One region of the Streptomyces sp. NPDC047853 genome, then DNA from elsewhere that is predicted to be linked to it. Evidence: riboswitches for the same ligand, from Rfam matches in the RefSeq annotation. Region 1 holds a riboswitch; the other holds the start of a gene.
What was found. A riboswitch is a leader RNA that binds a small molecule or an ion and turns the genes downstream of it on or off. The one in region 1 is predicted to bind S-adenosylmethionine.
Positions count from the first base shown of each region.

Region 2: another riboswitch for S-adenosylmethionine. It lies ahead of thrC (threonine synthase); the one in region 1 lies ahead of ACGF5T_RS19840 (aminotransferase class V-fold PLP-dependent enzyme).

Region 1 covers NZ_JBIDCI010000010.1:47,305-61,979, forward strand. Annotated here, with positions in the region: gene ACGF5T_RS19825 (Rieske 2Fe-2S domain-containing protein) at 1-27, shown strand, start outside; gene ACGF5T_RS19830 (ubiquinol-cytochrome c reductase cytochrome b subunit) at 24-1,661, shown strand; gene trpD (anthranilate phosphoribosyltransferase) at 1,792-2,856, shown strand; SAM riboswitch class IV at 2,937-3,053, shown strand; gene ACGF5T_RS19840 (aminotransferase class V-fold PLP-dependent enzyme) at 3,237-4,625, shown strand; gene ACGF5T_RS19845 (glycerate kinase) at 4,559-5,785, opposite strand; gene ACGF5T_RS19850 (SLC13 family permease) at 5,917-7,332, opposite strand; gene ACGF5T_RS19855 (response regulator transcription factor) at 7,431-8,093, opposite strand; gene ACGF5T_RS19860 (ATP-binding protein) at 8,114-9,604, opposite strand; gene ACGF5T_RS19865 (small secreted hydrophilic protein) at 9,525-9,839, opposite strand; gene ACGF5T_RS19870 (Lrp/AsnC family transcriptional regulator) at 9,918-10,199, opposite strand; gene ACGF5T_RS19875 (rhomboid family intramembrane serine protease) at 10,196-10,966, opposite strand; gene ACGF5T_RS19880 (hypothetical protein) at 11,124-11,363, shown strand; gene ACGF5T_RS19885 (NYN domain-containing protein) at 11,426-12,769, shown strand; gene ACGF5T_RS19890 (NlpC/P60 family protein) at 13,002-14,054, shown strand; gene ACGF5T_RS19895 (NlpC/P60 family protein) at 14,269-14,675, shown strand, end outside.
Region 2 covers NZ_JBIDCI010000003.1:131,209-145,883, forward strand. Annotated here, with positions in the region: gene ACGF5T_RS07495 (1-phosphofructokinase family hexose kinase) at 1-474, opposite strand, end outside; gene nagA (N-acetylglucosamine-6-phosphate deacetylase) at 622-1,767, opposite strand; gene ACGF5T_RS07505 (ROK family protein) at 1,767-2,738, opposite strand; gene ACGF5T_RS07510 (extracellular solute-binding protein) at 2,919-4,136, shown strand; gene ACGF5T_RS07515 (DUF3263 domain-containing protein) at 4,172-4,405, shown strand; gene otsB (trehalose-phosphatase) at 4,479-5,348, shown strand; gene ACGF5T_RS07525 (trehalose-6-phosphate synthase) at 5,477-6,865, opposite strand; gene ACGF5T_RS07530 (glucosyl-3-phosphoglycerate synthase) at 6,939-7,883, opposite strand; SAM riboswitch class I at 8,022-8,169, shown strand; gene thrC (threonine synthase) at 8,187-9,491, shown strand; gene ACGF5T_RS07540 (MoaD/ThiS family protein) at 9,488-9,763, shown strand; gene ACGF5T_RS07545 (cold-shock protein) at 10,203-10,406, shown strand; gene groL (chaperonin GroEL) at 10,746-12,371, shown strand; gene ACGF5T_RS07555 (NADH:flavin oxidoreductase) at 12,589-13,719, shown strand; gene ACGF5T_RS07560 (carboxylesterase family protein) at 13,799-14,675, shown strand, end outside.

The sequences.
Region 1 (14,675 bases):
GGTCCTGCCTTCTGGGAGCGCGGATGAGCACTACAGCGAACGAAGCCCCCCGCTCTCGCGGGAAGGCACCGGCCGGCGAGCGCGTCGCCGACTGGGCCGACGGCCGGCTGGGGATCTACTCCCTGGCCAAGGCCAACATGCGCAAGATCTTCCCCGACCACTGGTCGTTCATGCTGGGTGAGATCTGCCTCTACAGCTTCATCATCATCATCCTCACGGGTGTGTACCTGACGCTGTTCTTCCACCCGTCGATGAACGAGGTCACGTACCACGGCTCGTACGTGCCGCTGCAGGGCCAGCTGATGAGCGAGGCGTACGCCTCGACGCTGGACATCAGCTTCGACGTCCGCGGTGGTCTGCTCATCCGGCAGATCCACCACTGGGCGGCGCTGATCTTCCTCGCCGGCATGTTCGTGCACATGATGCGCGTCTTCTTCACCGGCGCGTTCCGCAAGCCGCGTGAGATCAACTGGCTGTTCGGCTTCCTGCTCTTCGTCCTCGGCATGTTCACCGGCTTCACCGGTTACTCGCTCCCGGACGACCTGCTCTCGGGCACCGGCATCCGCTTCATGGAGGGCGCGATCCTGTCCGTGCCGATCGTCGGCACGTACCTGTCGTTCTTCCTCTTCGGCGGGGAGTTCCCCGGCCACGACTTCGTGGCCCGGTTCTACTCGGTCCACATCCTGCTGCTGCCGGGCATCATGCTCGGCCTGGTGGTCGGCCACCTGATCCTGGTCTTCTACCACAAGCACACGCAGTTCGCGGGCCCCGGCAAGACCAACAAGAACGTCGTCGGCATGCCGCTGCTGCCGGTGTACATGGCGAAGGCCGGAGGCTTCTTCTTCCTGGTCTTCGGCGTGATCGCCGCCATCTCGGCGATCGCCACGATCAACCCGATCTGGTCCATCGGCCCCTACCGGCCGGACATGGTCTCCACCGGCGCCCAGCCGGACTGGTACATGGGCTTCTCCGAGGGCCTGATCCGTGTGATGCCCGGCTGGGAGATCAACTTCTGGGGCCACACGCTGGTCCTGGGCGTGTTCGTCCCGCTGATGATCTTCCCGCTGGTCCTGGTCGCGATCGCGGTCTACCCGTTCATCGAGTCCTGGGTCACCGGCGACAAGCGCGAGCACCACATCCTGGACCGCCCGCGCAACGCCCCGACCCGGACCGCGTTCGGTGTCGCCTGGATCACCGAGTACTTCATCCTGCTCATCGGTGGCGGCAACGACATCTGGGCCACGCACTTCCACCTGTCGATCAACGCGATCACCTGGTTCGTCCGCATCGCGTTCTTCGTCGGCCCGGTCATCGCGTTCATCGTCACCAAGCGGATCTGCCTCGGCCTCCAGCGCCGGGACAGGGACAAGGTGCTGCACGGCCGCGAGTCCGGCATCATCAAGCGCCTGCCGCACGGTGAGTTCATCGAGGTCCACGAGCCGCTCAGCCAGGAGCAGCTGCACACCCTCACGGCCCACGAGCAGTACAAGCCGGCCGAGATCGGCCCGACGGTCGACGAGAACGGCGTCGAGCGCAAGGTGAAGAGCACCGAGAAGCTCCGCGCCAAGCTCAGCAAGTCGTACTACGGCGAGGAGTCGCAGATTCCGAAGCCGACCGTCGAGGAGTACAAGGAGATCACGAGCGGCCACGGCCACCACTGACCCTCCAGCGTCGCCACACCACGGTCGAAGGGCCCCGTCCGTTCCGCGGACGGGGCCCTTCGCCGTGCCCGGGGCTGGATAGGGTGGGAGCGCACTTCTTCCCGCAGCACACACGACACAGGAGCGGCTCATGAGCGCTGTGACCCCCGCTGGAGGCGACAACGCGGCGGGCCGCTCCTGGCCCGCCCTGCTGAACGGACTGCTGGACGGCCAGGACCTGTCCGCGGACGACACCGCCTGGGCGCTGGACGTGATCATGCGCGGCGAGGCGACCGACGCGCAGATCGCCGGCTTCGCGGTGGCCCTCAGGTCCAAGGGCGAGACCGTCGAGGAGATCTCCGGCCTGGTCCGCACCATGTACGCCCACGCCAACGTGATCGAGGTGCCCGGCGAGACGGTTGACATCGTCGGCACCGGAGGCGACGGCGCCAAGACGGTCAACATCTCCACCATGTCGGCGATCGTCGTGGCCGGCACGGGCGCGAAGGTCGTCAAGCACGGCAACCGGGCGGCCTCCTCGGCGTCCGGCGCCTCCGACGTCCTGGAGAGGCTCGGGGTGAACCTGGAGCTGACGCCGAAGCGGGTGGCTGAGGTCGCCGAGGAGGCCGGCATCACCTTCTGCTTCGCCGTGAAGTTCCACCCCGCCCTGCGCCACGTGGCCGCGGCCCGCGGCCAGCTGGGCATCCGCACGGTGTTCAACTTCCTGGGCCCGCTGACCAACCCCGCCCGGGTCACGTCCCAGGCGATCGGGGTGGCCCACGCCCGGATGGCGCCGATCATCGCCGGGGTCTTCGCCGAACGCGGCCACTCGTCGCTGGTCTTCCGCGGCGACGACGGCCTCGACGAGCTGACCACCACCGCCACCTCCCGGGTCTGGGTGGTGCGGGACGGCCGGGTGAGCGAGGAGACCTTCGACCCGCGCGACGTCGGCCTCGACCTGGTGCCGGTCGAGGCGCTGCGCGGCGCCGACGCCTCCTACAACGCCGACGTCGCCCGCCGCCTGCTGAACGGTGAGACGGGCCCGGTGCGGGACGCGGTCCTGCTGAACTCGGCGGCGGCCCTGGTCGCCCTGGAGCCGGGTGACGCACCGCTGACCGCGCAGATCCGGGCCGGCATGGACCGGGCCGCCGAGGCGATCGACTCGGGTGCCGCGCGCCGCGCGCTGGAGCGCTGGGTGGCCGCCAGCAACGCGTAGCCGCCTGCTCGTGTGACGTGCGTCCCGCGATCCGGACCCGGGTTGCGGGGCGCCGATCACTTCCCCTAGATTTCTCGACAGGTCATGAGTGACAGTCATGAGGCCCCGGCCGACTGTCCGGCAACCCTCCGTCCGTGGCGGGGTGCCCCGGGTGAAGACCAGGTCGTGGACAGCAAGGTCCTCGGCAAGCGCGGACCCCTCGCGGAACCAGGGGTCCTGGGTCGTTCGAGGGAGTCTCCCGTGAATCAGCGAATGCGATAGGGCCGCAGAGCCCCGCCTCCGCAGCGCCTCTTCCCCCTTCTCCGCCGTTCCGGCCTTCCCCTGCCCGGACCCGCCGTGGTTCGCGTGGTGATGCCGTATGCCTTCACGGGAGTGAACCCATGTCCGTCTCCGCCGTCGCCGTCGACCCCTCCGTCTGTGCCCCGCTGCCCGTCCTGGGCCGGGACGTCACCGTTCCGCTCGTCACCGGCGGCGAGGTCACCTACGCCGCCCTCGACTACGCCGCCAGCGCCCCCGCACTCCAGCGGGTCTGGGACGACGTGGCGGCCTACGCCCCGTACTACGGCAGCGTGCACCGGGGCGCCGGGTACCTGTCGCAGCTGTCGACGGACCTGTTCGAGAACGCCCGCGCGACCGTCGCCGGCTTCCTCGGCTGCCGGGACACCGACCAGGTCGTCTTCACCCGGTCCACCACCGACTCCCTCAACCTGCTCGCCGCCGCGCTGCCGGCCGGCTGCCGGGTCTTCGTCTTCGAGACCGAGCACCACGCCTCGCTGCTGCCCTGGCGCGACGCGGAGGTGACGTACCTCGACGCCCCGCGCACCCCGGCCCAGGCCGTCGAGACCCTGGAGCGCGCCCTCGCGGCCCGCGAGCCGTACGGGCCCGCCCTGGTCTGCGTCACCGGCGCCTCCAACGTCACCGGCGAGCTGTGGCCGGTGCGCGAACTGGCCGCCGCCGCCCACGCGCACGGCGCCCGGATCGTGCTGGACGCCGCCCAGCTCGCCCCGCACCACCCCGTCTCGGTGGCCGACCTGGACGTCGACTGGGTCGCCTTCTCCGGGCACAAGCTGTACGCCCCCTTCGGCACCGGCGTGCTGGCGGGGCGTGCCGACTGGCTGCGCGAGGCCGAGCCGTACCTGGCCGGCGGCGGCGCCAGCCGCAGCGTCTCCCGGCGCGCCGACGGCGGCGTGGACGTCCAGTGGCACGACAGCGCCGCCCGCCACGAGGCCGGGTCGCCCAACGTCATCGGCGCCTACGCCGTCGCCTCCGCCTGCAAGGCGCTGGAGGAGGCCGGGTTCGACACGCTGGTCGCCCGCGAGCGGTACCTCGTGGGCAAGGTGCGCGAGGGCCTCGCCGAGGTGCCCGAGGTGCGGGTGCTGTCCCTCTTCGGCGACGACGCGCCCCGGGTCGGCGTGCTCTCCTTCGTCGTCGAGGGGTGGAACAGCTCGCACTTCGCCGCCGCGCTCTCCGCCGAGTACGGCATCGGCGTGCGCGACGGCCTGTTCTGCGCCCACCCGCTGGTCCGCACCCTGCTGGGCAGCGACCCGCAGACGCAGGGCGAGTGCGGTGCCCCGGAGGCCGCGCCCGGGGAGAAGTCCCTCAACGCCATCCGGGTGAGCTTCGGCGCGGGCACGCCGGACGAGCACGTCGAGCGGTTCGTGAACGCCGTCAAGGAGCTGGTGAGCGACGGCGCCCGGTGGAACTACCGCACCGAGGACGGGCGGTGCGTCCCCGACACCACCTCCGCCGCCGAGGCCCCCGCGGCCTGAGTGGTCCGGCCCGCAGGCAGCCGCGACCCCAGCAGGATCATCCGCAGCGCCCGCTCCGTGGCGTCCGTGAGGAGTTCCGCGGCGCGCAGCAGTGCGTCGGCCAGCGCCATCGGGGCCGGCATGATCCCGTGGCAGGCGTCCACCCCCGGTACCTCGTGGGCGCCCTCGCCGAGCGTGCCGGCCAGGGCGAGGACGGGACGGCCGGAGAGCTTGGCACGCCGGGCCACCTCCGCGGGGACCTTGCCGCGCGGCGTCTGGTGGTCCAGGGCGCCCTCGGCGGTGAGCACCAGGTCGGCGCGGGCGAGGCGGGCGTCCAGGTCGACGTGGTCCAGCAGCACCTCGAAGCGGGGCAGCAGCCGGGCGCCGACGGCGGCCAGCCCGGCGCCCAGCCCGCCGGAGGCGCCGGTGCCGGGGCCGGTGCGCAGGTCGGTGCCGGTGACACCGAGGTCGCGGGTGAGGACGCGCGCCCAGTTCTCCAGGCCGGCCGACAACTGCTCCACCTGCGCGGGCGTCGCCCCCTTCTGCGGACCGAAGACCCGGGCGACGCCCCGCTCGCCGCACAGCACGTTGAAGGGGTTGCAGGCCACCAGCAGTTCGGTGTCCCCCAGTCGGGGGTCGAGGCCGGTCGGGTCGATGCGGGCGAGACGGGTCAGCTCCCGTCCGCCGGGCGGCAGTTCGAAGCCGTCGGCGTCCAGCAGCCGCGCGCCGAGCGCCTGGAGCGCGCCCGCGCCTCCGTCCGAGGTGCCCGAGTCGCCGCAGCCGACCAGGATCCGCCGGACCCCGGTGTCGAGCGCGGCGCGGAGCAGCTCACCGACGCCGTACGTGGTCGTGGCACCCGGGTCGCGCAGGGCCCGCGGGACCAGGGACAGTCCCGCGACGGCCGCCATCTCCACGACCGCCGTGTCCTGGGCGCCGAGCAGCGCGAAGTGGGTGCCGACGGGCTCCCCGACCGGCCCCGTGGCGGGCAGCGCCACCAGCCGCCCCCCGGTCGCCGCCGCCAGCGCCACGGCCGTGCCCTCGCCGCCGTCGACCAGCGGGATGCTGTCGATCTCGGCGGTCGGCAGCACCCGGCGCACCCCCGCCGCGATGGCGTCGGCGGCGGCCTGCGCGGACAGGGACTCCTTGAAGCCGCTGGGGGCGACGACGACACGGTGCAGCACGGCGGGCACGGCGGGCACGGCGGACACGGAGGCCGCGGAAGCCGCGGAGGCAGCGCGGGAGGACACCGAGGCCGCGGGGATCGCGGCGGGCGCGGAGGACAGGGCGGGCAGGGAGGGCATGGAGGGCTCCTTCATCGGGTCACGGGTACGCCGAGCAGCGGCCACACGGCGGCGGCGAAGAACAGCACGAGGGCGGCGGTCAGCGGTGCCAGGACGGCGGACAGCCGCAGCAGGTCGCGCGGGGTGTAGGTGGGGGTGCCGGGGAGGTCGGAGAAGAGCGTGACCGGCTTGGCGGAGGCCGGCAGCGTGTGGCAGAAGCCGGCCGCGGCGGTGGAGGCGAGCGCGGCGGCGACCGGGTTGACCCCGGCGCCCACCGCCGCGGCGATCACCAGCGGGACCAGGACGGAGGAGCGGGCCGAGCGGGACTGGAGGACCAGGTGGGCGGCCGTGCTCACCGCGACCACGACCCCGAGGAAGACGCCCGGCGTGACGTCCGCGGGCAGCCCCGACACCAGCCACCTCGCCGCACCGGAGTCGGAGAGGGCGACACCCATCGCCATGGTCGCCGCCATGAAGAGCAGGAGCGACCACGGCACCGTCTTCAGGGCGTCCTTGAGCCGTACGGTGCCGAGCGCGGGGGAGGAGGCGACGACCGCGCCGATCAGCGCCACCACCGCCGGGGAGACGTGGTGCACGGGCTCGCTGCACCACAGGGCCACCACCGTGGCCAGCAGCAGGGCGCAGCGCTTCTCCGCCTGCGTCCAGGGGCCGGTGACCGGGCTCTCGGTGTGCCGCTGTATCTCCTCGGCGGTGATGTGGACCGGGCCCCGGCGGTCCGCGCGCCGGGTCGTCGTCAGCAGGACGGTCTCGGCGGCCAGGTGCGAGGAGGCCACCGCCAGCGGCAGCCCGAGCAGCAGCCACTGGGTGAAGCCGATCCGGTCGCCGGTCGACTCCCACAGCACCGACACCGTGATCAGATGCGCCCCCGCTCCGATCAGGGTCGCCACCGCCGACAGAAGGATCACGGTCGGGAACAGCAGCGCCAGCATCACGACCAGTCGTTTCCGGTCGGCGAGGGCCTTGGCGAGGGCGAGGAACACCGGCAGGGCGAGCGCCGCCCGGCCCGAGGTGGCCGGCACCGCGAACGCGGTCACGACCAGCGCGGCCGTCGTCAGGTGCACCAACTGCCGTACGCTGCGCGCCCCGCCGACCAGGAACACCGCCGCCCGCCCGGCGAGCCCGGTCCGGGCCACCGCCGCCGCCAGCACGAAGGCGCAGATCAGCAGCCACACCGTGTCGTCCCCGAGGGTGCCGAACAGGGTGTCGCTGCTGATCACGCCCGTCGCGGTCAGCGCGAGACCGGCGCCCAGCGCGATGTACGTGTCGTCGATCGGCGTACCGATCCAGGCGCAGGTGGCCAGCGCGAACACGGCGAGGGTGAGGCGCGCGTCGCCGCCGAGGGCCGGGAAGGTGGCGGGGACCGCCAGCAGCGCGCACAGGGACAGCGCCACGCACAGGGCCGCCGCGAGGCGGAGGTTCAACGTCACGTCATCGAGGGTTCTCCCGGGCGGTGAGTCCCCAATGAGCCTGACATGAAGGAAACTTCACACAAAAGCCGGTCAACCGCTCCCCACCGGGACGTGCGTCAGCCCGGCAGCCGGTACCCCATGCCCCGCACCGTCTCCACCCGCTGCGCCCCCAGCTTCTTGCGCAGCGCCCGCACGTACACGTCCACGATGTTCGAGCCGGGGTCGAAGTCGTAGCCCCACACGTGGGAGAGGATCTGCTCCCGGGAGAGGACCTGCCCCGGATGCCGCAGGAACAGCTCGAGCAGCACGAACTCACGGGCCGTCAGGTCCACCGTCCGCTCCGCCGCCCGGGCCCGGCGGGTGCGCAGGTCCAGTGAGAGGTCGCCGGACCTGAGCACCGTCACCTCCGGCGCCCGGGCCGCCGTACGCAGCCGGAGCCGCACTCGCGCGAGCAGTTCCTCGAAGCGGAACGGCTTGGTCATCCAGTCGTCGGCGCCGCCCTCCAGGCCGGCCACCGTGTCCCGTACGGAGTCCCGGGCGGTCAGCACGATCACCGGGGTCGTCACCCGGGACTCGCGCAGCTCGCGCAGGACCGTGAAACCGTCCCGGCCGGGCAGACCGATGTCCAGGACGACCAGGTCGAAGCCGCCGGTGAGCGCGTACTCGTAGGCGGCGTCGCCGTCGGCGACGGCGGTGGTGGTGAAGCCGTTGGCGCGCAGGCCCTTCTCGACGAAGGAGGCGATGCGCTCCTCGTCCTCGACGATGAGGATGCGGTTCATGGACGTGCCTCTTCCGGAAATCAGTCCAGTGTCAGGACGAAGGTGGCGCCGCCACCCTCGGTGGTGCGCAGGGCGACCCGCCCGCCGTGGCCCTCCGCGATGGCCTTGACGATCGACAGCCCGAGCCCGGCGCCGGTCCCGCGCACCCCGCGCCGGGCCGTGCCGCGCCGGAACCGCTCGAAGATCACCTCGGCGTCCTGCGGCTGCACCCCGGGCCCGGAGTCGGCGACGTACAGCTCGACGCGGGTCCCGTCGGCGCGGGAGCCGATGCGGATGGTCTGGCCGGCGGTGGTGTGCTGCACGGCGTTCTGCGCGAGCTGCACCATGGCCTGGGTGATCCGCTGGGGATCGAGGTGGGCCTCCCGGTCGGCGACCTCGGCCAGCACCCAGTCGCGGTCGCCGAGGGTGCGGGCCTTGACGTAGACGTCGGCGGTGAGCTCGGCCAGCTGCACCGGCTCGGGGGTGACGAAGTCGGGGCGTTCGGTCTTGGCGAGCAGCAGCAGGTCCTCGACGATGCGGCTCATCCGGTCCAGCTCGTCGGTGACCAGGCGGACGGTCTCCTCGCGCTCCGCCGGGTCGTCGCCCATCAGCTCCAGGTGGCCGCGCACGATGGTGATCGGGGTGCGCAGCTCGTGGCCCGCGTCGTCGACGAACCGGCGCTGGACGGCGAAGGCGCGTTCCAGCCGGTCGAGCATGGCGTTGAACGTCTCGGCCAGGGCCGCCACGTCGTCGTGGCCGTGCACCGGGATGCGCCGGGTCAGGTCCTGCTCGGTGAGCTGCGCGGCCGTGGCGCGCACCAGCCGCACCGGCTTGAGGATGCGGCCGGCGACCACCCAGGCGATGCCGGTCGTCATCAGCAGCGCGACGCCGGAGATGGCGAGCAGCACGCGGAACACCTCGTCGGCCCGGGCCTGTTCGCGCCCCGGGTGGAAGGCGACCACGAACGCGGCCGCCGGTTCGCCGCCGTACCGGGCCACGGTGACCTTGGCCCAGCGGATCTCGCCCTCCGGCCGCTCCAGGGTGCCGGTGGCGTCGGGCGAGGCGTAGATGCGGCGCCGCGCGTCGGCGTCCTCGTGCAGCGGCAGGGCGACCGGGATCTCCCGCTGCTGGATGATCTGCGTCGGCCTGCTGCCCACCTCGCCGACCAGACCGATCAGTTCCTCGTCCAGGTCGGCGTACTGCCTCTCCAGGAAGACGCGCAGCAGCCGCCCGGGGTCGGTGAAGGGCCGGCCGGTCTCCGGGTCGAAGCCCTGCTCCTCGAAGTTGGCGAACTCGCCGGCCTCCTGCGCGAGCAGGCCGTTGATCCGCTGGTCGGTGTCGCGCAGCAGGATCGAGCGGGTGGTCGCGGCCACCGAGGCGAGGGCGACGGCCATCACGAGCAGCAGCCAGAGCAGGATGCGGACACGGGCCGAGATCCGGCGGCGCTCGCGGTCAGCCGTCGTCGCCGGGTCCGTCGTCGGCGGCCGGGCCGGTGGCTCCGTCGTCGGTGTCCTGGCCTCGGTCGTCGTCATCGTCGTCATCCGGAGGGCTGTCGGTCACCGGTGGCCGGGTCACCACCTGGTCGCTGGGCGTCGGCTGGGGCGAGGAGGAGGTGGGCGACGGGGTGGGGGAGCCGCTCTCCAGCTCCACCTTGGCCGGGACCTTGGGCTCCCGCGGGCTGTCGGTGAGGGCGAAGCTGGTCGCGGCGATGCCGAGCGGGATCAGGACGACGGCCGCCAGGGCCGCCATCCGGCGTGAGAAGACCATGTCCCCGATCCTGCGCCCGGTACCCGGCGATCCGGATGAGTCCGGGATGAAGAACTCCTCATCCGCGTCCCGCCGGCGTCAGTTGTCCAGCCCGATGGCGAACGCCGCCTCCAGGTCGTGCTGGGAGTACGTGCGGAAGGCCACGTGGGTGTCGGTGCCCTCCACGCCCGGGATCTTGCTGATCCGGCCGGGGATGACCTCCGCCAGGTCCTCGTGCTGGGCGACCCGCACCATGGCGATCAGGTCGTAGGTGCCGGTGACGGAGAAGACCTCGGTGACGTTCTCCAGCGCGGCGATCCGCTCCGCGATCTCGGGGATGCGGTCCACGCTGGTCTTGATGAGGACGATCGCGCTGATCACGGCTGGTTCTCTCCCTCGGGCGCCGCCACTGGAACGCTCTTCACTCTAGCCGCAGGCCCGAACCGCACCCAGGCGAAGGCGAACCCCAGCCCGAAGCCCACCAGGTGCGCGAGGTACGCCACCCCGGGACCGTCGCCGGCCCGTCCCGCCGCCATCCACTGCAGGCCCGCCCAGAACGGCAGGACGATCCAGGCGGGGAAGCGCAGCGGCAGGAAGAAGAGGAACGGCAGCAGACTGGTCACCCGGGCCCGAGGGAAGAGGAAGAGGAACGCGCCGAGGATCGCGGAGATCGCCCCCGAGGCGCCGACCAGGGACTGCTGGGAGTGGGCGTTGGCGCCCGCGTAGCCGAGCAGCGCCAGGTAGCCGCAGCCCAGGTAGAAGAGGGTGAACTGGAGCCGGCCCATCCGTTCCTCGGTCATCGCGCCGAAGACGTAGAGGAAGAGCATGTTGCCCAGCAGGTGCACCCAGCTGCCATGGACGAAGAGCGCCGTGGCGGGGGTGAGCGCCGATCCGGGGGAGTCCTCGAACAGTTCTGCGGGGATCACGCCCCAGCGCCGGAAATAGGCGCGCTGTGCGGCCAGCAGCTCGTCACCGGTGCCGTACGCCGGATTCAGGCCCGCCGCCGGGCTGAGCAGGAACAGCACGCAGCACAACGTGATCAGCCCGTACGTCACCGGCGCCGTCCGGCCACGGGCGGTGCGGGGCGCGCGGGCCGTGCCGGGTGACCTGACCGTCCTGCGGGCCGCAGTGCTCCAGTTGCGGATCATGGACACAGAGCATGACGTAACGGGACGCGACCGCCCATAGCGCCTCGCCGCCGTGGACACGCGGGCGTCGGGTACCCGCCAGGCCGTAGGGTTACGAGCCAAACGCGCCGGGGCGGCCCGGCGCGTCACCGACACTGGAAGAGAGCGAACAGCCACGATGACGGTTCCCCTGCCGACCGACACGACGCGGTGGCGCTGCACCCTCTGCGGCAACCTCACCCGCTTCGACGTGACCCGGGCCTCGAAGGTCGTCGAGTACGTGCACCTCGACCTGGCCGGTGAGCCCGAGGTCGAGGAGCGCGAGGTGCTCAGTGAGACCATCGAGTCGGTGCGGTGCCGCTGGTGCAACGCCGTGGACCAGGTGGAACTCGTGGACAGGCCGGGTGCCGCCTCCTGACGGGAGCGGCCCCGCACCAGGCGATCCCGGACCGGGGTCGCCCTGAGACATTGGGGTGACGGATGGTGGAGACACAAGGCGGGGGGCCGGGCGACGGCGCCGCCGAGGTGCTCGACCGTCCGCTGCCCGACGGCGTGCGCCGCAGGGTCGTGCAGATCGTGTCCGACGGCTTCGGCGGACTCACGCTCGGCGAGCTGCCGGCGCAGCTGAGACAGTACGCGCGGTTCGCCCCCAACCGCAGGGCCAAGTTCGCCGGCAACGCGATGGCCGCCGCCGTCGAGACCGACACCCTGTTCCGCCAGCGCATCGGGGAGAAGTTCAGAGAGGCCCAGCCGGAACTGGCCGGTGCCCTGGACTCCGGCTCCCCGCCACCGGCCGCGGACCCGCTCGACGTGGCGGCCGCGGCCTACGTACTGCGGCCGCACGGCTGGGTGAAGCTGGTGGCCGCCGCCGGCGAGGAGGCGCAGCGCGCGGACGCCGAGCGCGCCGACGAGGAGAGCCGCGCGGAGCTGGAGCGGCTGCACGCGGAGCTGGCCCGGGCCCGGGAGCACACCCGGACCGAGACCGAGCGGCTGCGCGGCGAGCTGGACGCGGCGAAGAAGGAGGGCGAGTCGCTGCACCGCAAGCTGCGCTCCGCCCTCAGCGACGTCAAGCGGGGGGAGGCGGCCCTGCGCAAGGTGCGCGACGAGATCGACGCCGTCCGCGCCGAGACGCACGCCCAGGTGTCCGCGGCCGAGAGCGAGTCCCGGCGGCTCAAGACCCGGCTCGGGGAGGCGGAGGCGGCCCTGGAGGCCACCCGGAAGGCGGCCCGGGAGGGGCGCAGCGTCGAGGACATGCGGGTACGGCTGCTGCTGGACACCCTGCTGGACGCCACCCAGGGGCTGCGCCGGGAACTCGCCCTGCCCCCGGTGTCGGTGCGGCCCGCCGAGACCGTCGACGCCGTGGAACCCGGCCGCATGACACCGAAGGACATCGCCGCGCGCGCCCTGTCCGAGAACGACCCCGCCATCCTCGACCAGTTGCTCGCGCTGCCCCAGGCCCACCTGGTCGTCGACGGCTACAACGTCACCAAGACCGGTTATCCGCAGATGCCGCTGGAGAAGCAGCGGTTGCGCCTGCTCGGCCAGCTCTCGCAGCTCGCCGCGCAGACCGGCGCCGAGATGACCTGCGTCTTCGACGGTGCCGAGCTGGTCGCGCCGGTGCTGCTCGCGCCGCCGCGCGGGGTGCGGGTGCTGTTCTCCAAGCCCGGCGTCACCGCCGACGAGCTGATCCGCCAGCTGGTGCGGGCCGAGCCTCCGGGCCGGCCGGTCATCGTCGTCTCCACCGACCGCGAGGTCGCCGACGGGGTGGCGCGCGCGGGCGCACGCCCGGTGGCATCCGCGGTGCTCCTCAAGCGGCTTTCCTGACCTCCTGGTTCACTTTCGTGGCAACCGCAACGTAGGTGTTCTATGCCTGAATTGACGGAACCGTCACACAACGTAGTGTCAAGTGGGGATTACTGCATGTGAGTTACGGCAAAGAATGCGGTGCGTAACCAGGATTTTTCGGCGGAGGATTTGAACTCATCACGAGTGGGTCACTAGGGTCAGCCATCGAACCCTCGAACGGGTGATCCCTCTCAAGAAGGAGCTCGTCTCCGTGGCGTCCCACCGTCGTCCCAAGCAGCCGAGCCGCACGCGCGTGACCGTGCTCACCACCGCTGCCGCCGCAGCCGTCGCTCTCAGCTCCCAGGCCGCCAACGCCGCCCCGAGCGAGAAGCCGAGCAAGGACGAGGTCAAGGCCAAGGTCGACAAGCTCTACCAGGAGGCCGAGCAGGCCACCGAGAAGTACAACGGCGCCAAGGAGAAGCAGGAGAAGCTCCAGAAGGAGATCTCCACCATCCAGGACAACGTCGCCCGCGGCCAGGAGGAGCTCAACGAGCTGCGCGACGGCCTCGGTTCGATGGCCAGCGCCCAGTACCGCTCGGGCGGGATCGATCCCTCCCTCCAGCTCTTCCTCTCCGCGGACCCGGACGACTACCTGGACAAGGCCTCCACGCTCGACCAGTTGAGCGGTCAGCAGGTCGAGGCGCTGAAGAAGATCCAGACCAAGCAGCGCGACCTCTCCCAGCAGCGCTCCGAGGCGACCGAGAAGCTCAAGGACCTCGCCTCCACCCGCACCGAGCTGGGCAAGAAGAAGAAGGAGGTCCAGGGCAAGCTCTCCTCCGCGCAGAAGCTGCTCAACAGCCTCACCGCGGCGGAGAAGGCCGCCCTCCAGGCCGAGGAGCAGCGCTCCACCCGCAGCAGCGAGCGCGAGGTCCTCTCCAGCGCCGACGGCCCCTCCGGCAAGCCCGCCTCCGGCCGGGCCGCCGCCGCCTTCGCCGCAGCCCAGAGCAAGATCGGCACGCCCTACGTCTACGGCGCCACCGGCCCGTCCTCCTTCGACTGCTCGGGCCTGACCTCCTGGGCGTACTCGCAGGCCGGCGTCGGCATCCCGCGCACCTCCGAGGCGCAGACCGGCGCGGGCACGCGGATCTACTCGCAGAGCCAGCTCCAGGTCGGCGACCTGGTCTTCTTCTTCAACGACCTGCACCACGTCGGCCTCTACGCCGGCAACGGCCAGGTGCTGCACGCGCCGCGCACCGGCACGGTCGTCCGCTACGAGTCAATGGGCACCATCGGCGGTCCGTTCATGTTCGGCGTGCGGGTCTGACCCGACGTCACCCCCGACCCCGAAGTCAGCTCCGCCGTACCGCCCGTTCGGGCGAATCACGGTGAGGCGCTCCGACCCCCTCGCCCCGCCGGTGACCTGCGTCAGCGGCGGGGCTTCGTGTCGGCGGCCGCCGCGGGTCGTTGGCCGCCGCCCCGCAGCGGGGTTACTGTCTGCCGCGTTTCCCTGTCCGTCAGCGGAAGGAGTGCGGCTTCCCGTGGGGTCCCATCGCCGCCTTGCACCATCCGGGTCCGACCGCGGCGTCACCGCCGCCGTCGGCCTCCTCTCCGTCGCCGCCGCGGTCCTCGGCGCCGTACCGGCCACGGCCGCCCCGCACGACGACCGGCGGGCGGAGGTGGACCGGCTCCACACGGAGGCGGAGCGGGCGACCGAGGCCTACAACAAGGCCGACGCGCGCACCGACGCCCTGCGCGAGGAGATCGGCACCGCGCAGGACGCGATCGCCCGGCAGCAGGAGCGGATCAACACCATGCGGGAGGCGCTCGGTTCGCTGGCCGGCGCCCAGTACCGCTCCGGGGGCATCGACCCGTCGCTGGCGCTGCTGCTCTCCGCCGACCCGGACGACTACCTGGACAAGGCCTCCGTGCTGGACCGGATCACCAC
Region 2 (14,675 bases), on a different contig from region 1:
CGCGCGGGCGGTGCGCACCAGACCGGCGTAGGCGCCCACCGGGACACCCGGGGGCAGGCTGCCGCAGAGGGCCACGGCCGAGGCGGCGGCGACCAGGGGCCCGTACGCCTCCTGGAAGGCGTCCCACTCGGCGGGGGCGACGGCCGGGCCCGGTTCGTTGAGCTGGGTGGTGTCACCGGTGCGCTCGTCGACGACGGCTATGGTGCGCCGGGTGGCCCCCGCGACGGGCACGAGCGCGTCCGTCACCCCGCGCACACCGGTGAGCCCCGCGCGCACGACGTCCCCGGTGCCGCCGCCCGCGAAGCCGGTGACCGTCACCTCGTGGCCCAGGGCCGCCAGCACCCGGGCCACGTTCAGCCCCTTGCCGCCGGGGCGCTCCGTCACCGCGGTGACCCGGTGGGAGGCGTGCGGCCGCAGGCCCGGGACGCGGTAGGTGATGTCGAGAGCGGTGTTCAGCGTGACGGTGAGGATCACCCGGGCCGGCCTCCCCCGATCGTCTGCGGCTTTCCGTGCGTCCCGGTGACGTGCTCCGGGGGACACGATCATGCCAAACGGACGGCGGTGCGCCCAGCCCCCGGTTCGGCCATCGGGCGCCGGTCCGGGAGCGTACGGGGGGACGGATCAGCCCAGTTGCGGATCGACCGCCCACTCGCCCCGGCGCATCACGCCCACCAGGTCGAACGCGGCGTCCAGGACCACCAGGTCGGCGTCCTTGCCGGGCTCCAGGGAGCCGATCCGGTCGTCCATGCCGAGCAGCCGCGCCGGGTTGGCGGAGATCGCCGCGACGACGTCCTCGACGGGCAGCCCGTCCACCGTCACCGCGCGCTTGAAGGCGCGGTCCTGGGTGAGCGTGGAGCCCGCGATCGAGCCGCCCTCCACCAGCCGGGCCACGCCGTCCGCCACCTCGACCTCCAACGGGCCGAGCAGGTAGCGGCCGTCGCCGAAGCCGGCGGCGTCCATCGCGTCGGTGACGAAGGCGACCCGGGCGGCGCCCGCGCGGTGGAAGGCGAGCCGCAGGGCGGCCGGGTGCAGGTGGGTGCCGTCGTTGATCAGCTCGACGGTGATCCGCTCGTCCTCCAGCAGCGCCGCGATCGGGCCGGGGGCGCGGTGACCGAGCGGCGGCATCGCGTTGAACAGGTGCGTGGCGACCGTGGCGCCCGCGTCGATGGCCAGGAGCGTCTGCTCGTACGTCGCGTCGGTGTGCCCGACGGCCGCGATCACGCCGTGCTCCGCGAGCAGCCGTACGGAGTCCAGTCCGCCCGGCAGCTCGGTGGCCAGCGTCATCATCTTCGCGTGCCCGTGCGCGGCGTCGATGAGCTTGCGGACCTCGGCCGGGTCGGGGTCGCGCAGCAGCTGCTCGTCGTGCGCGCCCTTGCGGCACGGGGAGATGAACGGCCCCTCGAAGTGGATGCCCGCGATGTCGCCCTGCTGGGCGAGTTCGGCGAGCATCCCGGCGTGCCGGGCGAGGAAGTCCAGGTCACCGGTGACGGCCGAGGCGACCACCGTGGTGGTGCCGTGCCGGCGGTGGGTGGCGACGCCCTTCAGGACGTCCTCGGCGGTGCCGCCGGCGAAGGACGCCCCGCCGCCCCCGTGGTTGTGGAGGTCGACGAAGCCGGGAACCACCCAGTGGCCCGACAGGTCGACGACCTCGGCGTCGGGGGAGGCGGCGGAGGCGATCCGCGTGCCGTCGACGATCACGCGGCCGTCGTCCACGGTCCCGGTGGGCAGTACCACCCGGGCACCGGCGAGAACCTTGCTTGGGGCCATCAGGTGGTTACCTCCGGGGGAGTCGCGGTCGTCGGGGTGGTGCCGTTCGGATCGGTGCCGAGCAGGTCCCAGGCCATCAGCCCGGCACCCAGGCAGCCGGCGGTGTCCCCCAGCGCGGCGGGGACGATCTCCGGCAGCTTCTGGAAGGTGACGCGCCGCCCCACGGCCTCCCGCAGCGGTGTGAACAAGGTTTCCCCCGCCTCGGCCAGGCCGCCACCGATGATCAGGACCCGCGGGTCCAGCAGAGTGAGCGCGGTGACCAGTCCGTCGGCGAGCGCGTCCACGGCGTCCTGCCACACGGCGAGCGCGCGGGCGTCCCCCGAGGCGACGGCCTTGGCGCAGTCGGCGGCGTCCGCGCCCGGGTCCCCGCAGGCCTCGGCCCACGCCTGGCTGACGGCCGACGCGGACGCGAACCGCTCCAGGCAGCCGCGCTGCCCGCACGGGCACGGGGAGCCGCCGGGGCGTACGACGACGTGGCCGATCTCGCCGGCGAAACCGTGGGCGCCCGACTCGACCCGGCCGTCGATGCCGATGGCGCCCGCGATACCGGTGCCCAGCGGCACGAACAGGAACCGGTCCGCGCCGCGGCCGGCGCCGATCCTGCCCTCGGCGAGCCCGCCGGTGCGCACGTCGTGGCCCAGGGCGACCGGGATGGAGCCGAGCCGTTCGCCGAGCAGCGATCGCAGGGGCACGTCGCGCCAGCCCAGGTTGGCCGCGTAGACGGCGGTGCCGTGCTCCTCGTCGACGATGCCGGGGACGGCGACCCCCGCCGCGAGGGCGGGCTCGCCGAAGCGGTCGGCGCCGTGGGCGCGCAGTTCGGCGGCGAAGTCCAGGATGCCGGCGACCACCGCCTCGGGCCCGCGGTCGCGGCCGGTGGCCCGGCGGGCCTCGTGGAGCAGCTCGCCCCCCGGTCCCGCGAGGGCGGCCTTCATCCCGGTGCCGCCCACATCGAGGGCGATGACATGTCTCACGGAGACAGTGTGGCCCGTCGACCCGGGAGAGGTCTAGTCCACTGCCGTGGTGTAGACCTTAATCCGTTAAACGGACAGGCGAACAAGCGCGTGCGTGTGATCGACGAACGTCGGCAGGGTTGGGGAATCAGGGTGCAGCGGCACAGGACAGGAACGGTCGCGGCGGTGTCCGCGCTGGGCATGGTGGCGGTCCTCGGCGGCTGCGGGCTCACCGGCGACTCCGGCGAGGTGACGCTGAGGCTGGTCGCCGCCGACTACGGCGACAGCGAGGCCAACGGCTCGAAGGAGTACTGGGACGAGCTGGCCAAGGCCTACGAGGCCAAGCACCCCGACGTGACCGTGGACGTCACCGTCCACTCCTGGAACGACGTCGACCGCGAGGTCCGCGAGATGGTCGACGCCGGTGAGGCGCCCGACCTGGCGCAGATCGGCGCCTACTCCGACTACGCGGAGAAGGACCTGCTGTACCGGGCCGACGACGTGCTCTCCATCCCGGTCCAGGCCGACTTCGTCTCCCAGCTCGCCGGCGCCGGCCAGGTCAACGGCGTCCAGTACGGGCTGCCCTTCGCCGCCTCCACGCGCGTGCTCTTCTACAACAAGACCCTCTTCAGCGAGGCCGGCATCACGCCCCCCAAGAGCTGGGACGACCTCGCGGACGCCGCCGAGGCGCTGAAGGCGGAGGGCGTGAAGTACCCGTACGCGCTGCCGCTGGGCCCGGAGGAGGCGCAGGCCGAGACCATGCAGTGGATGCTCAGCGGCGACGGCGGCTACACCGACGACGTCGGCACCTACGCCGTCGACTCGCCGCAGAACGTCACCACCTTCACCTGGCTCCGGGACGAACTGGTCGGCAAGGGCCTCACCGGCCCGGTCGCCCCCGGCAAGCTGAACCGCGCCGCCGCCTTCGCCGCCTTCGCGAACGGCGAGGTCGGCATGCTCAACGGCCACCCCTCGCTGATGAAGATGGCATCCGACAAGGGCGTGAAGTACGGCATGGTGACCACCCCCGGCGCCGAGGGCGAGAGCCGGAACACGCTCGGCGTCACCGACTGGATGACCGCCTTCAAGGCGGGCGGCCACCAGGAGGAGATCGGCGACTTCCTCGACTTCGTCTACAGCGACGAGAACGTCCTCGACTTCTCCCGCCGCTACGACCTGTTGCCGGTGACCACCTCCGCGTCCCAGGTCATGAGCACCGCGGAGGAGGACAAGGCCCTGCGGCCGTTCCTGGACGAGCTGCTGCTCTCGGAGCTGTACCCGGTCGGCAAGACCTCCTGGGCCTCGGTCAGCGCGGACGTCAAGAAGCTCATCGGCCAGGCGGTCGCCCCCGGCAACAGCCCCTCGGAGGTGCTCGGCCGGATCCAGACGACGGCGATGCGGGCGGGCAGCGCGGAGTAGCGGGGCTGTCGGTGGCGGGCGCTACGGTGCCGTACATGGACCTGGGACGGCTCGGACAGAGGGAGCGGAACATCCTCGCGCTGGAGCGCCGCGGCTTTCCCGGCCCCGGCGCGAAGGAGCGGGCGATCCGCGAGGAGCTGGGCCTGGCCCCCGTCCGCTACTACCAGCTCCTCAACGCCCTCCTGGACGACCCCCGCGCCCTGGCCGCCGACCCGGTGACGGTCAACCGCCTGCGCCGGGTGCGCGAGACGCGGCGCGGGGAGCGGTAGGCCACCGGCCGGACGCACGGGCCGGATGCGCGGGCCAGGCGTGCGGTGCGGGTCCGCGGGATAGGTTCGCGGTATGGGCAGCCATCAGGAATCCACCCGAGACGACACGCCGGACCACCTGCCGACGCCCGCGACGGAGGCCGGACGTGCGGGGCTCGACGCCCTGCTCGCCCGCCCCGCCCGCGCGGTCGTCGCGCTCGACTTCGACGGCACCCTCGCGCCGATCGTGCCCGACCCCGACCGGGCCCGCGCCCACCCGGACGCCGTACCGGCGCTCGCGGCCCTCGCGCCGAAGGTCGCCTCCGTCGCGGTGATCACCGGCCGTCCGGCCGAGGTCGCCGTCCGCCACGGCGGCTTCGCGAACGCCCCCGGTCTGGAGCACCTCGTCGTCCTCGGCCACTACGGCGCCGAGCGCTGGGACGCCGCCACCGGCACCCTCTCCGCACCCGAACCGCACCCCGGCGTCGCCGCCGTCCGCGCCGAGCTGCCCGAGCTGCTGGAGCGGTCCGGCGCCGGGCCGGGCACCTGGGTCGAGGAGAAGGGCCACGCCGTCGCCGTCCACACCCGCCGCGCCCCCGACCCGCAGGCGGCCTTCGAGGCGCTGCGCGCCCCGCTCACCGGCCTGGCCGCCCGCCACGGCCTGATCGTCGAGCCGGGCCGCATGGTCCTGGAGCTGCGCCCGCCCGGCATGGACAAGGGCGCCGCGCTGCGGGCCCACGCCCGGGACGTCGGCGCCGAGACCGTCGTCTACGCCGGCGACGACCTCGGCGACCTCCCCGCCTTCGCGGCCGTCGACGCCCTGCGCGCGGAGGGCACCCCCGGCCTGCTGGTGTGCAGCGGCAGCGACGAGGTCCCCGACCTCAGGAAGCGCGCGGACGTGGTGGTGGACGGCCCGGCGGGAGTCGTACGGCTGCTGCGCGCCCTGGCGGACCGGCTGGCCTGAACCACGGCCCCCCTGCACGGAGAGGCCGAAAGCGGGTGCGGGGAGTCTCCCCGCACCCGCACCCGCACCCGCTCCCCGCACCCGCTTCCGCGAGACCCGCCGGTCACTCGCCGGTAGTCACCCGGCGGTCAGGACCTCAGCGCGTCCAGCTGCTCCAGGAACCACCGCGCCGGAGGCAGCGCCGTGCCCGCCGCGGCCAGCCGCTTCGACCGCTCCGCCCGCTCCCCGGCACCCACCGACAGCGCCTCGTGCAGCGCCCGGGCCGTCCCCGACACGTCGTACGGGTTCACCACCAGCGCGTCCTCGCCCAGCTCCTCGTACGCCCCCGCCTCCCGCGACAGCACCAGCACGCACCCCTCGTCGGAGACGACCGGCACCTCCTTGGCGACGAGGTTCATGCCGTCCCTGATCGGGTTGACCAGGGCCACGTCGGCCAGCCGGTACGCCGCCAGCGACCGTGCGAAGTCGTCCTTCACGTGCAGCACGACCGGCGTCCACCCCGCCGTCCCGAACTCCACGTTGATCGACTCCGCCACCCGCTGCACCTCCGCGGTGTAGTCCCGGTACACGGCGAGGTCCTGCCGCGACGGGTAGGCGAACGCCACGTGCACGACCCGCTCGCGCCACTCGGGCCGGTCGGTGAGCAGCTGCCGGTAGGCCAGCAGCCCGCGCACGATGTTCTTGGACAGCTCGGTCCGGTCCACCCGCACGATCGTCCGGCGTCCCTCGCCGATCTCCGCCCGCAGCGCGGCCATCCGCTCGTCCACGTCGGCCTCGTGCGACCGCTTCCGCAGGAAGTCAGCGTCCGCGCCCAGACCGTGCACGCCGATCTCGGTGGAGCCGGTCCCGCCCACCAGCGCGTCGCAGCACGCGGTGAACGCGTCGGCCCAGCGCCGGGTGAGGAACCCGAGCCGGTCGGCGCCCAGCATGCCGCGCAGCACCTGCTCGGCGATGTCGTCCGGCAGCATCCGGAAGTAGTCCACCGGCGCCCACGGCGTGTGCGAGAAGTGGCCGATGCGCAGGTCGGGACGGAGTGCGCGGAGCATCCCCGGCACCAGCGTCAGGTGGTAGTCCTGCACGATCGCGACCGCGCCCTCGGCGGCCTCCTCGGCCAGCGCCTCGGCGAAGGCCCGGTTGTACGCCTCGTAGGAGGCCCACTGCCGCCGGAACTCCGCGTCGAAGACCGGCTCCACGGGCGTCTGGTACAGCATGTGGTGCACGAACCACAGCACGGAGTTCGCGATCCCGTTGTACGCGTCCGCGTGCACGTCGGCCGGCACGTCCAGCATCCGCACGCCGTCCTCGCCCACCCCGCGCCGCACCGCCTCGCGGTCGCCGTCGCTCAGCGCGGAGCACACCCACAGCGCCCCCGCGTCGGGCCCGATGGCCGACAGTCCCGAGACCAGCCCGCCACCCCCGCGTTTGGCGTGCAGCGAGCCGTCCTCGCGCACCTCGTACGAGACGGGCCCCCGATTGGAGGCGACCAGCACCTGAGCAGCACCGAACCTTGAAGCCATACGCCTCAACCTAGCCCGGCCCCCGAACCCTCAAACGTGGACCGCCGGCCCTTCGGTGCGCGTCGGCCGAGATTCACGCCACCCTCCGGGCCGCGTACTCCGCGATCTCCGTCATGGGGGGCCGTTCCTCCGTGTCCACGGGGTACGTGCGCGGCTCGAAACCGGCGGGGCCCCGCTCGAACTGGGTGAGGGCCGGCCGGACCAGGTGGCCGCGGGCCAGCCGGAGCTGGGCGGTGCGGTAGATCGCGGCGGACATCCGGCCCAGGGCCTGGCCGTCCTGGTGGCGGTGTCTGCGGACCCCGACGTCGACCTGCGCCAGGCCGTCCAGGCCGACCAGGTGCAGGGCGTCGACCAGCATGCCCAGCTCGACGCCGTACCCGACGGGGAAGGGCAGCCGTTCGAGCAGCGAGCGGCGGGCCGCGTACTCGCCGCCCAGCGGCTGGACGAAGCCGGCCAGCCGCGGCCAGTGCATGTTCAGCAGCGGGCGGGCCATCAGCTCGGTGACCCGGCCGCCCTGCCCGGGAGCCGCGCCGAGCGGACGGTCGTACATGGCCTTGACGAGGTGCACGTCCGGGTCGGTGAGCAGCGGACCCACGATCCCGGAGACGAAGTCGGCCGAGAACTCCCGCAGGTCGGCGTCGACGAAGCAGACGATGTCGCCCCTGGTGACCAGCAGCGAGCGCCACAGCACCTCGCCCTTGCCGGGGACGGCCGGGATGCGGGGGAGGATCGCGTCGCGGTGCACGACCCGGGCGCCCGCCGCCGCGGCCACCGCCGACGTCCGGTCGCGCGACCCGGAGTCCACGACGACGACCTCGTCGACGAGCGGGTCCCGCCCCATCAGCTCCCGGCGGATCACCGTGACGATGTCACCGACCGTCGCCTCCTCGTCCAGGGCGGGGAGCACCACGCTCACCGTCTGTCCGGTGGCGTGCTTGGCGGTCAGCAGCTGCTGGACGGGCCGGTCCGTCACGGACCAGGAGCGTGCGCCCAGCCAGCGCTCGACTTCTTCCAGCACGGTCCGTGGCTCCTCTGTGATCCATCTCGCGGTACGGACGGCTGTCTCGACCGCCCTGGCCTTCGGTTACAGTCTTGAACAACGCGTGGGGCCACCGCATGCCGGGGTCGCCGCGCGCACCGCACAACAATCGAATACCGCTCATCCAGAGGGGCAGAGGGATACGGCCCGTTGAAGCCCCGGCAACCCTCCAGTCGGTTCTTGTCACGCAGACGTGGCGAGGCTCCCGGCTAGGGAAGGTGCCAAATCCGTCTCACGGCGAGATGCGTCGTGAGGAAGATGAGGAGAAAGGGCCTCGCCTCCATGGCTGTGCAGACCGCCGAAAGCACCACCACCACCCCCTCCGCCGCCCCCGCCGGCTCCGTCGATCTGGGCCCCGCCGCGGCGCTCTCCTGTCGCGAGTGCGGTCACCGCGTGCCGCTCGGCCCGGTCTTCGCCTGCGAGGAGTGTTTCGGCCCGCTGGAGATCGCCTACGACTTCTCGGCCTACGACACCGAGGAGCTGCGGGGGCGCATCGAGGCGGGCCCCGCGAACATCTGGCGGTACGCCCCGCTGCTGCCCGTCCCCGCCGACGTGGCCGACAAGCCGAACATCAACCCGGGCTGGACCAAGCTCGTCAAGGCCGACAACCTCGCCCGCGAGCTGGGCGTCACCGGCGGCCTCTACGTCAAGGACGACTCCGGCAACCCGACGCACTCCTTCAAGGACCGTGTCGTCGCCCAGGCCATCGAGGCCGCCCGCGCCTTCGGCTTCACCACCCTCTCCTGCTCCTCCACCGGCAACCTCGCGGGGGCCGTCGGCGCCGCCGCCGCCCGCGCCGGCTTCCGCTCCTGCGTGTTCATCCCGCACGACCTGGAGCAGGGCAAGGTCGTCATGGCCGCCGTCTACGGCGGAGAGCTCGTCGGCATCGAGGGCAACTACGACGACGTGAACCGCTTCTGCTCCGAGCTGATCGGCGACCCGGCGGGCGAGGGCTGGGGCTTCGTCAACGTCAACCTGCGGCCGTACTACGCCGAGGGTTCCAAGACGCTGGCCTACGAGATCTGCGAGCAGCTCGGCTGGCGGCTGCCCGACCAGCTCGTGGTCCCGATCGCCTCCGGCTCCCAGCTCACGAAGATCGACAAGGGACTGCAGGAGCTGATCAGGCTCGGTCTCGTCGAGGACCGGCCGTACAAGATCTTCGGTGCCCAGGCCGCCGGCTGCTCGCCGGTGTCCACCGCCTACAAGGCCGGCCACGACGTCGTACGCCCGCAGAAGCCGGACACCATCGCCAAGTCCCTCGCGATCGGCAACCCGGCCGACGGGCCGTACGTCCTGGACATCGCGCGCCGCACCGGCGGCGCCGTCGAGGACGTGACGGACGAGCAGGTCGTCGACGCCATCAAGCTGCTCGCCCGCACCGAGGGCATCTTCGCGGAGACGGCGGGCGGCGTGACGGTCGGCGTCACCAGGAAGCTGATCGAGGACGGCGTCCTGGACCCGTCGCTCACCACCGTCGTCCTCAACACCGGCGACGGCCTGAAGACGCTGGACGCGGTGGCCGGCACCGGACTCACCACCACCATCCGCCCGAACCTGGACTCCTTCCGAGAGGCTGGCCTCGCATGAGCGTGACCGTTCGCATCCCCACCATCCTGCGCACCTACACCGGTGGAAAGGCCGAGGTCGCCGCCGACGGTGCGAACCTCGGTGAGGTCATCGCCGACCTGGAGAAGAACCACACCGGCATCGCCGCCCGCGTCCTGGACGACCAGGGCAAGCTGCGCCGCTTCGTCAACGTCTACGTCAACGACGACGACGTCCGCTTCGAGCAGGGCCTGGAGACCGCCACCCCCGACGGCGCGGGCGTCTCCATCATCCCGGCGGTCGCCGGCGGCTGACCCGCCCCCGTCGTTACCATCGGTAATTGAGATAACGCAGCGTTCATCGAACGGCCCCCTCCGTGAGAGAAGCGGAGGGGGCAATTCCATGGGATTGAGCGCGGTAGAGTTGGGGAACGCGCTCCCGACCGAAAGATCGGGAATCCCGAATTCCTGCCCGGCGCCCGACAAGATGTAGCCAAAGTGTGGGCGTATTTCGCGGCTTTTGTGCCCTTTGCGTGCCCCGACTTGACCCGAATTCAGGCGAATTCTCGCCACATTGCGGACCGGGTGCGTCCAGATTTCTCGTCCGACTGACCTGTTGCAGACGGCAGTTGGACAGATACATTCAGCCGCGGTCGACGCGTTCCGGCGCACGCCCCCAGTCGTGGGGGGCGAGGTCTGACCCGGGTCCGCGAAGTGCGGATCTGTGCAAGGGCCAGTAATAGGGGAGTTAGGCATGGCTCAGGGCACCGTCAAGTGGTTCAACGCGGAGAAGGGGTACGGCTTCATCGCGGTCGACGGTGGTGCGGATGTTTTCGTCCACTACAGCGCGATTCAGATGGACGGTTACCGCACCCTCGAAGAAGGCCAGCGGGTCGAGTTCGAGATCTCGCAGGGTCAGAAGGGCCCGCAGGCCGACATGGTTCGCCTCAGCGCCTGAGACGTCCGGCCACGCAAAGCGAACGGTTCTTCTCCGAAGGGCCCGCACCTCCCCGGAGGTGCGGGCCCTTCGGGCTGTCCGCGGCCGCCGGCGCGGGGCCGCACCGGTGTTCGCGGGCGGCTGAGCCGCCGGGCCGATCCCCGGAAGGCGCTTGCACTCGATGGGGGCGAGTGCTAATCATTGGCGTTAGCACTCTGAAGGTGAGAGTGACAACGAAGGACCGGGTCGGTGAGGCCCGCAGGCCGGGTGGGGAAGGAACCACAAGGCCGGCGAGCCGTCCGTCGCGGGCGCGGGCGCGGTCCGAAGGAATCACCCCCAGTCCTGGAGGGACCACTTCACATGGCCAAGATCATCGCGTTCGACGAGGAGGCACGGCGCGGCCTCGAGCGCGGCATGAACCAGCTCGCGGACGCCGTCAAGGTGACGCTCGGCCCCAAGGGCCGCAACGTCGTCCTCGAGAAGAAGTGGGGCGCCCCCACGATCACCAACGATGGTGTCTCCATCGCCAAGGAGATCGAGCTCGAGGACCCGTACGAGAAGATCGGCGCCGAGCTGGTCAAGGAAGTCGCCAAGAAGACGGACGACGTCGCCGGTGACGGTACGACCACCGCGACCGTTCTCGCCCAGGCCCTGGTCAAGGAAGGCCTGCGCAACGTCGCGGCCGGCGCCAACCCGATGGCCCTGAAGCGCGGCATCGAGAAGGCCGTCGAGGCCGTCTCCGCCGCCCTGCTGGAGCAGGCGAAGGACGTCGAGACCAAGGAGCAGATCGCCTCCACGGCCTCCATCTCCGCCGCCGACACCCAGATCGGCGAGCTGATCGCCGAGGCCATGGACAAGGTCGGCAAGGAAGGCGTCATCACCGTCGAGGAGTCCCAGACCTTCGGTCTGGAGCTGGAGCTCACCGAGGGTATGCGCTTCGACAAGGGCTACATCTCGGCGTACTTCGCCACCGACATGGAGCGTATGGAGGCGTCGCTCGACGACCCGTACATCCTGATCGCCAACTCCAAGATCGGCAACGTCAAGGACCTGCTGCCGCTCCTGGAGAAGGTCATGCAGTCGGGCAAGCCGCTGCTGATCATCGCCGAGGACGTCGAGGGCGAGGCCCTGTCGACCCTGGTCGTCAACAAGATCCGCGGCACCTTCAAGTCCGTCGCCGTCAAGGCCCCGGGCTTCGGCGACCGCCGCAAGGCCATGCTCGGCGACATCGCCATCCTCACGGGCGGCGAGGTCATCTCCGAGGAGGTCGGCCTCAAGCTGGAGAACGCGACCCTGGACCTCCTGGGCCGCGCCCGCAAGGTCGTCATCACCAAGGACGAGACCACCATCGTCGACGGCGCCGGCTCGACCGACCAGGTCAACGGCCGCGTCAACCAGATCCGCGCCGAGATCGAGAACAGCGACTCGGACTACGACCGCGAGAAGCTCCAGGAGCGCCTGGCGAAGCTGGCCGGCGGCGTGGCCGTCATCAAGGCCGGTGCCGCCACCGAGGTCGAGCTCAAGGAGCGCAAGCACCGCATCGAGGACGCCGTTCGCAACGCGAAGGCGGCCGTCGAGGAGGGCATCGTCGCCGGTGGTGGCGTGGCCCTGCTCCAGGCCTCCCAGGTCTTCGAGAAGCTGGAGCTGACGGGTGACGAGGCGACCGGCGCCAACGCCGTGAAGCTCGCCCTGGAGGCCCCGCTGAAGCAGATCGCCGTCAACGGTGGTCTCGAGGGCGGCGTCGTCGTGGAGAAGGTCCGCAACCTCACCGTCGGCCACGGCCTGAACGCCGCGACCGGTGAGTACGTCGACATGATCGCCGAAGGCATCATCGACCCGGCGAAGGTGACCCGCTCTGCCCTGCAGAACGCCGCCTCCATCGCCGCGCTGTTCCTCACCACCGAGGCCGTCATCGCCGACAAGCCGGAGAAGGCCGCCGCGGGCGGCGCCCCGGGCGGCATGCCGGGCGGTGACATGGACTTCTGATCGGCTCCGGTCGATCAACCGTCCTACGGACCGAGGGCGGCACTCCCCGACAGGGGGTGCCGCCCTCGGGCGTTCTCCGCTCCCCGACCCCTCCGGGCGGATGTGACCTGGACCACTCATGACGGCCCGTCGGAATGCGGACGGCGAGCGGGCCTGTTGGCGCCGGTGGGTGCATGCGCATGCACATACTGACCGGTACCTCCCAAGGAGCCCCCACGTGACCGTCACCGCCTCCGACACCGCCTCGCGCGCCGCGCAGGTCCTCGCCCGGCCCGTCACCGTCAACGGCCTGACCGTGCCGAACCGGATCGCCATGGCCCCGATGACCCGGATGTTCTCCCCGGGCGGCGTCCCCGGTGACGACGTGGCCTCCTACTACGCCCGCCGCGCCGCCGCCGGCGTCGGTCTGATCGTCACCGAGGGCACCTACGTCGGCCACGCCTCCGCCGGGCAGAGCGACCGCGTGCCGCGCTTCCACGGCGAGGAGCAGCTGGCCGGCTGGGCGAAGGTGGCCGAGGCGGTGCACGCGGCGGGTGGCACGATCGTGCCGCAGCTGTGGCACATCGGCATGGTCCGCAAGCAGGGCGAGCCCCCCTTCGCCGACGCGCCCGCCGTCGGACCCTCCGGCCTGCGCATCGGCGAGGACGAGGTCACCGGCACGGCGATGACGCAGCGCGACCTGGACGACGTGATCGGCGCCTTCGCCGAGGCCGCGGCCGCCGCCGAGCGCATCGGCCTCGACGGCGTGGAGATCCACGGCGCCCACGGCTACCTCGTCGACCAGTTCCTGTGGGCCGGCACCAACCGGCGCACCGACGCCTACGGCGGCGACCCCGTCTCCCGCACCCGGTTCGCCGCCGAGATCGTGGCCGCCGTGCGCGACGCCGTCTCGCCCGCCTTCCCCGTGATCTTCCGCTACTCGCAGTGGAAGCAGGAGGCCTACGCCGCCCGCCTCGCCGAGACGCCCGAGGAGCTGGAGGCGATCCTCGCCCCGCTCGCCTCGGCCGGCGTCGACGCCTTCCACGCCTCCACCCGCCGCTACTGGCGCCCGGAGTTCGACGGCTCCGACCTCAACCTGGCCGGCTGGACCAAGAAGCTGACCGGCAGGCCCGCCATCACCGTCGGCTCGGTCGGCCTCGACGGCGACTTCACCAAGTCCTTCCTGGGCGAGGGAGCCCCCGTCGGCAGCCTCGACAACCTCCTCGACCGCATGGAGCGCGACGAGTTCGACCTCGTCGCCGTGGGCCGTGCCCTGCTCCAGGACCCCCAGTGGGCCGAGAAGGTCCTCGCCGGCCGCTTCGACGCGCTCGCCCCGTACGACGCGGCGTCGATCAAGACCCTCAGCTGAGCGCCGTGCGCACCACGGCGTAGGGTCCGTGGATCACCAACTGGCGTACGGCCTGCGGTAGACCAGTGAGGAGTGATCGATGAGCACGACCGGACCCGTGGTGCGCACCGTCGGCGGCGCGGTGCGCGGACAGACCTCGGACGGCCTGACCGTCTTCCGCGGCATCCCCTTCGCCGAGGCCCCGGTCGGGCCGGCCAGGTTCGCCGCCCCGCGCCCCGCCCGCCCCTGGGACGGCACCCGCGACGCGTACGCCTTCGGCCCGCCGCCCCCGCAGGACCTGGGCCTGGCGGGCCCGGCCGGCACCCATTCCGGGGGCGACGACTGGCTGACGGTCAACGTCTGGACCCCCGAGCCCGACCCGGCCGCGCGCCGCCCGGTGATGGTGTGGATCTACGGCGGTGCCTACAAGCTCGGCCACTCCGGCAGCCCCGGCTACGACGCCCGCCGCATAGCCGTCGACGGCGACCTCGTCGTCGTCACCTTCAACTACCGCGTCGGCATGGAGGGCTTCGCCCACATCGAGGGCGCCCCCGCCAACCGGGGCCTGCTCGACCAGGTGGCCGCGCTGGAGTGGGTGCGGGACAACATCACCGCGTTCGGCGGCGACCCGGAGCGGGTGACCGTCTTCGGCGAGTCGGCGGGCGCCGGTTCGGTCGCCTCCCTGCTGGCCATGGACCGCGCGGCCGGCCTCTTCCACCGGGCCATCGCCCAGAGCGTGCCGGGCACCTTCTTCTCCGCCGAACTCGCCCGCGACATCGGCACCGTCCTCGCCGCCGAACTGGGCCTGCGCCCGACCGTCGCCGACCTGGCAGCCGTGGACCCGGCCGAACTGGTCAAGGCGGGCCAGACCCTCGCACCCCGGATGCCGCAGTACGTGGACCGCTGGGGGCAGGCCGCGCCCACGACCACCCCGTACTCGCCGGTCGTCGACGGCGACGTCCTGCCGGTCACCCCCT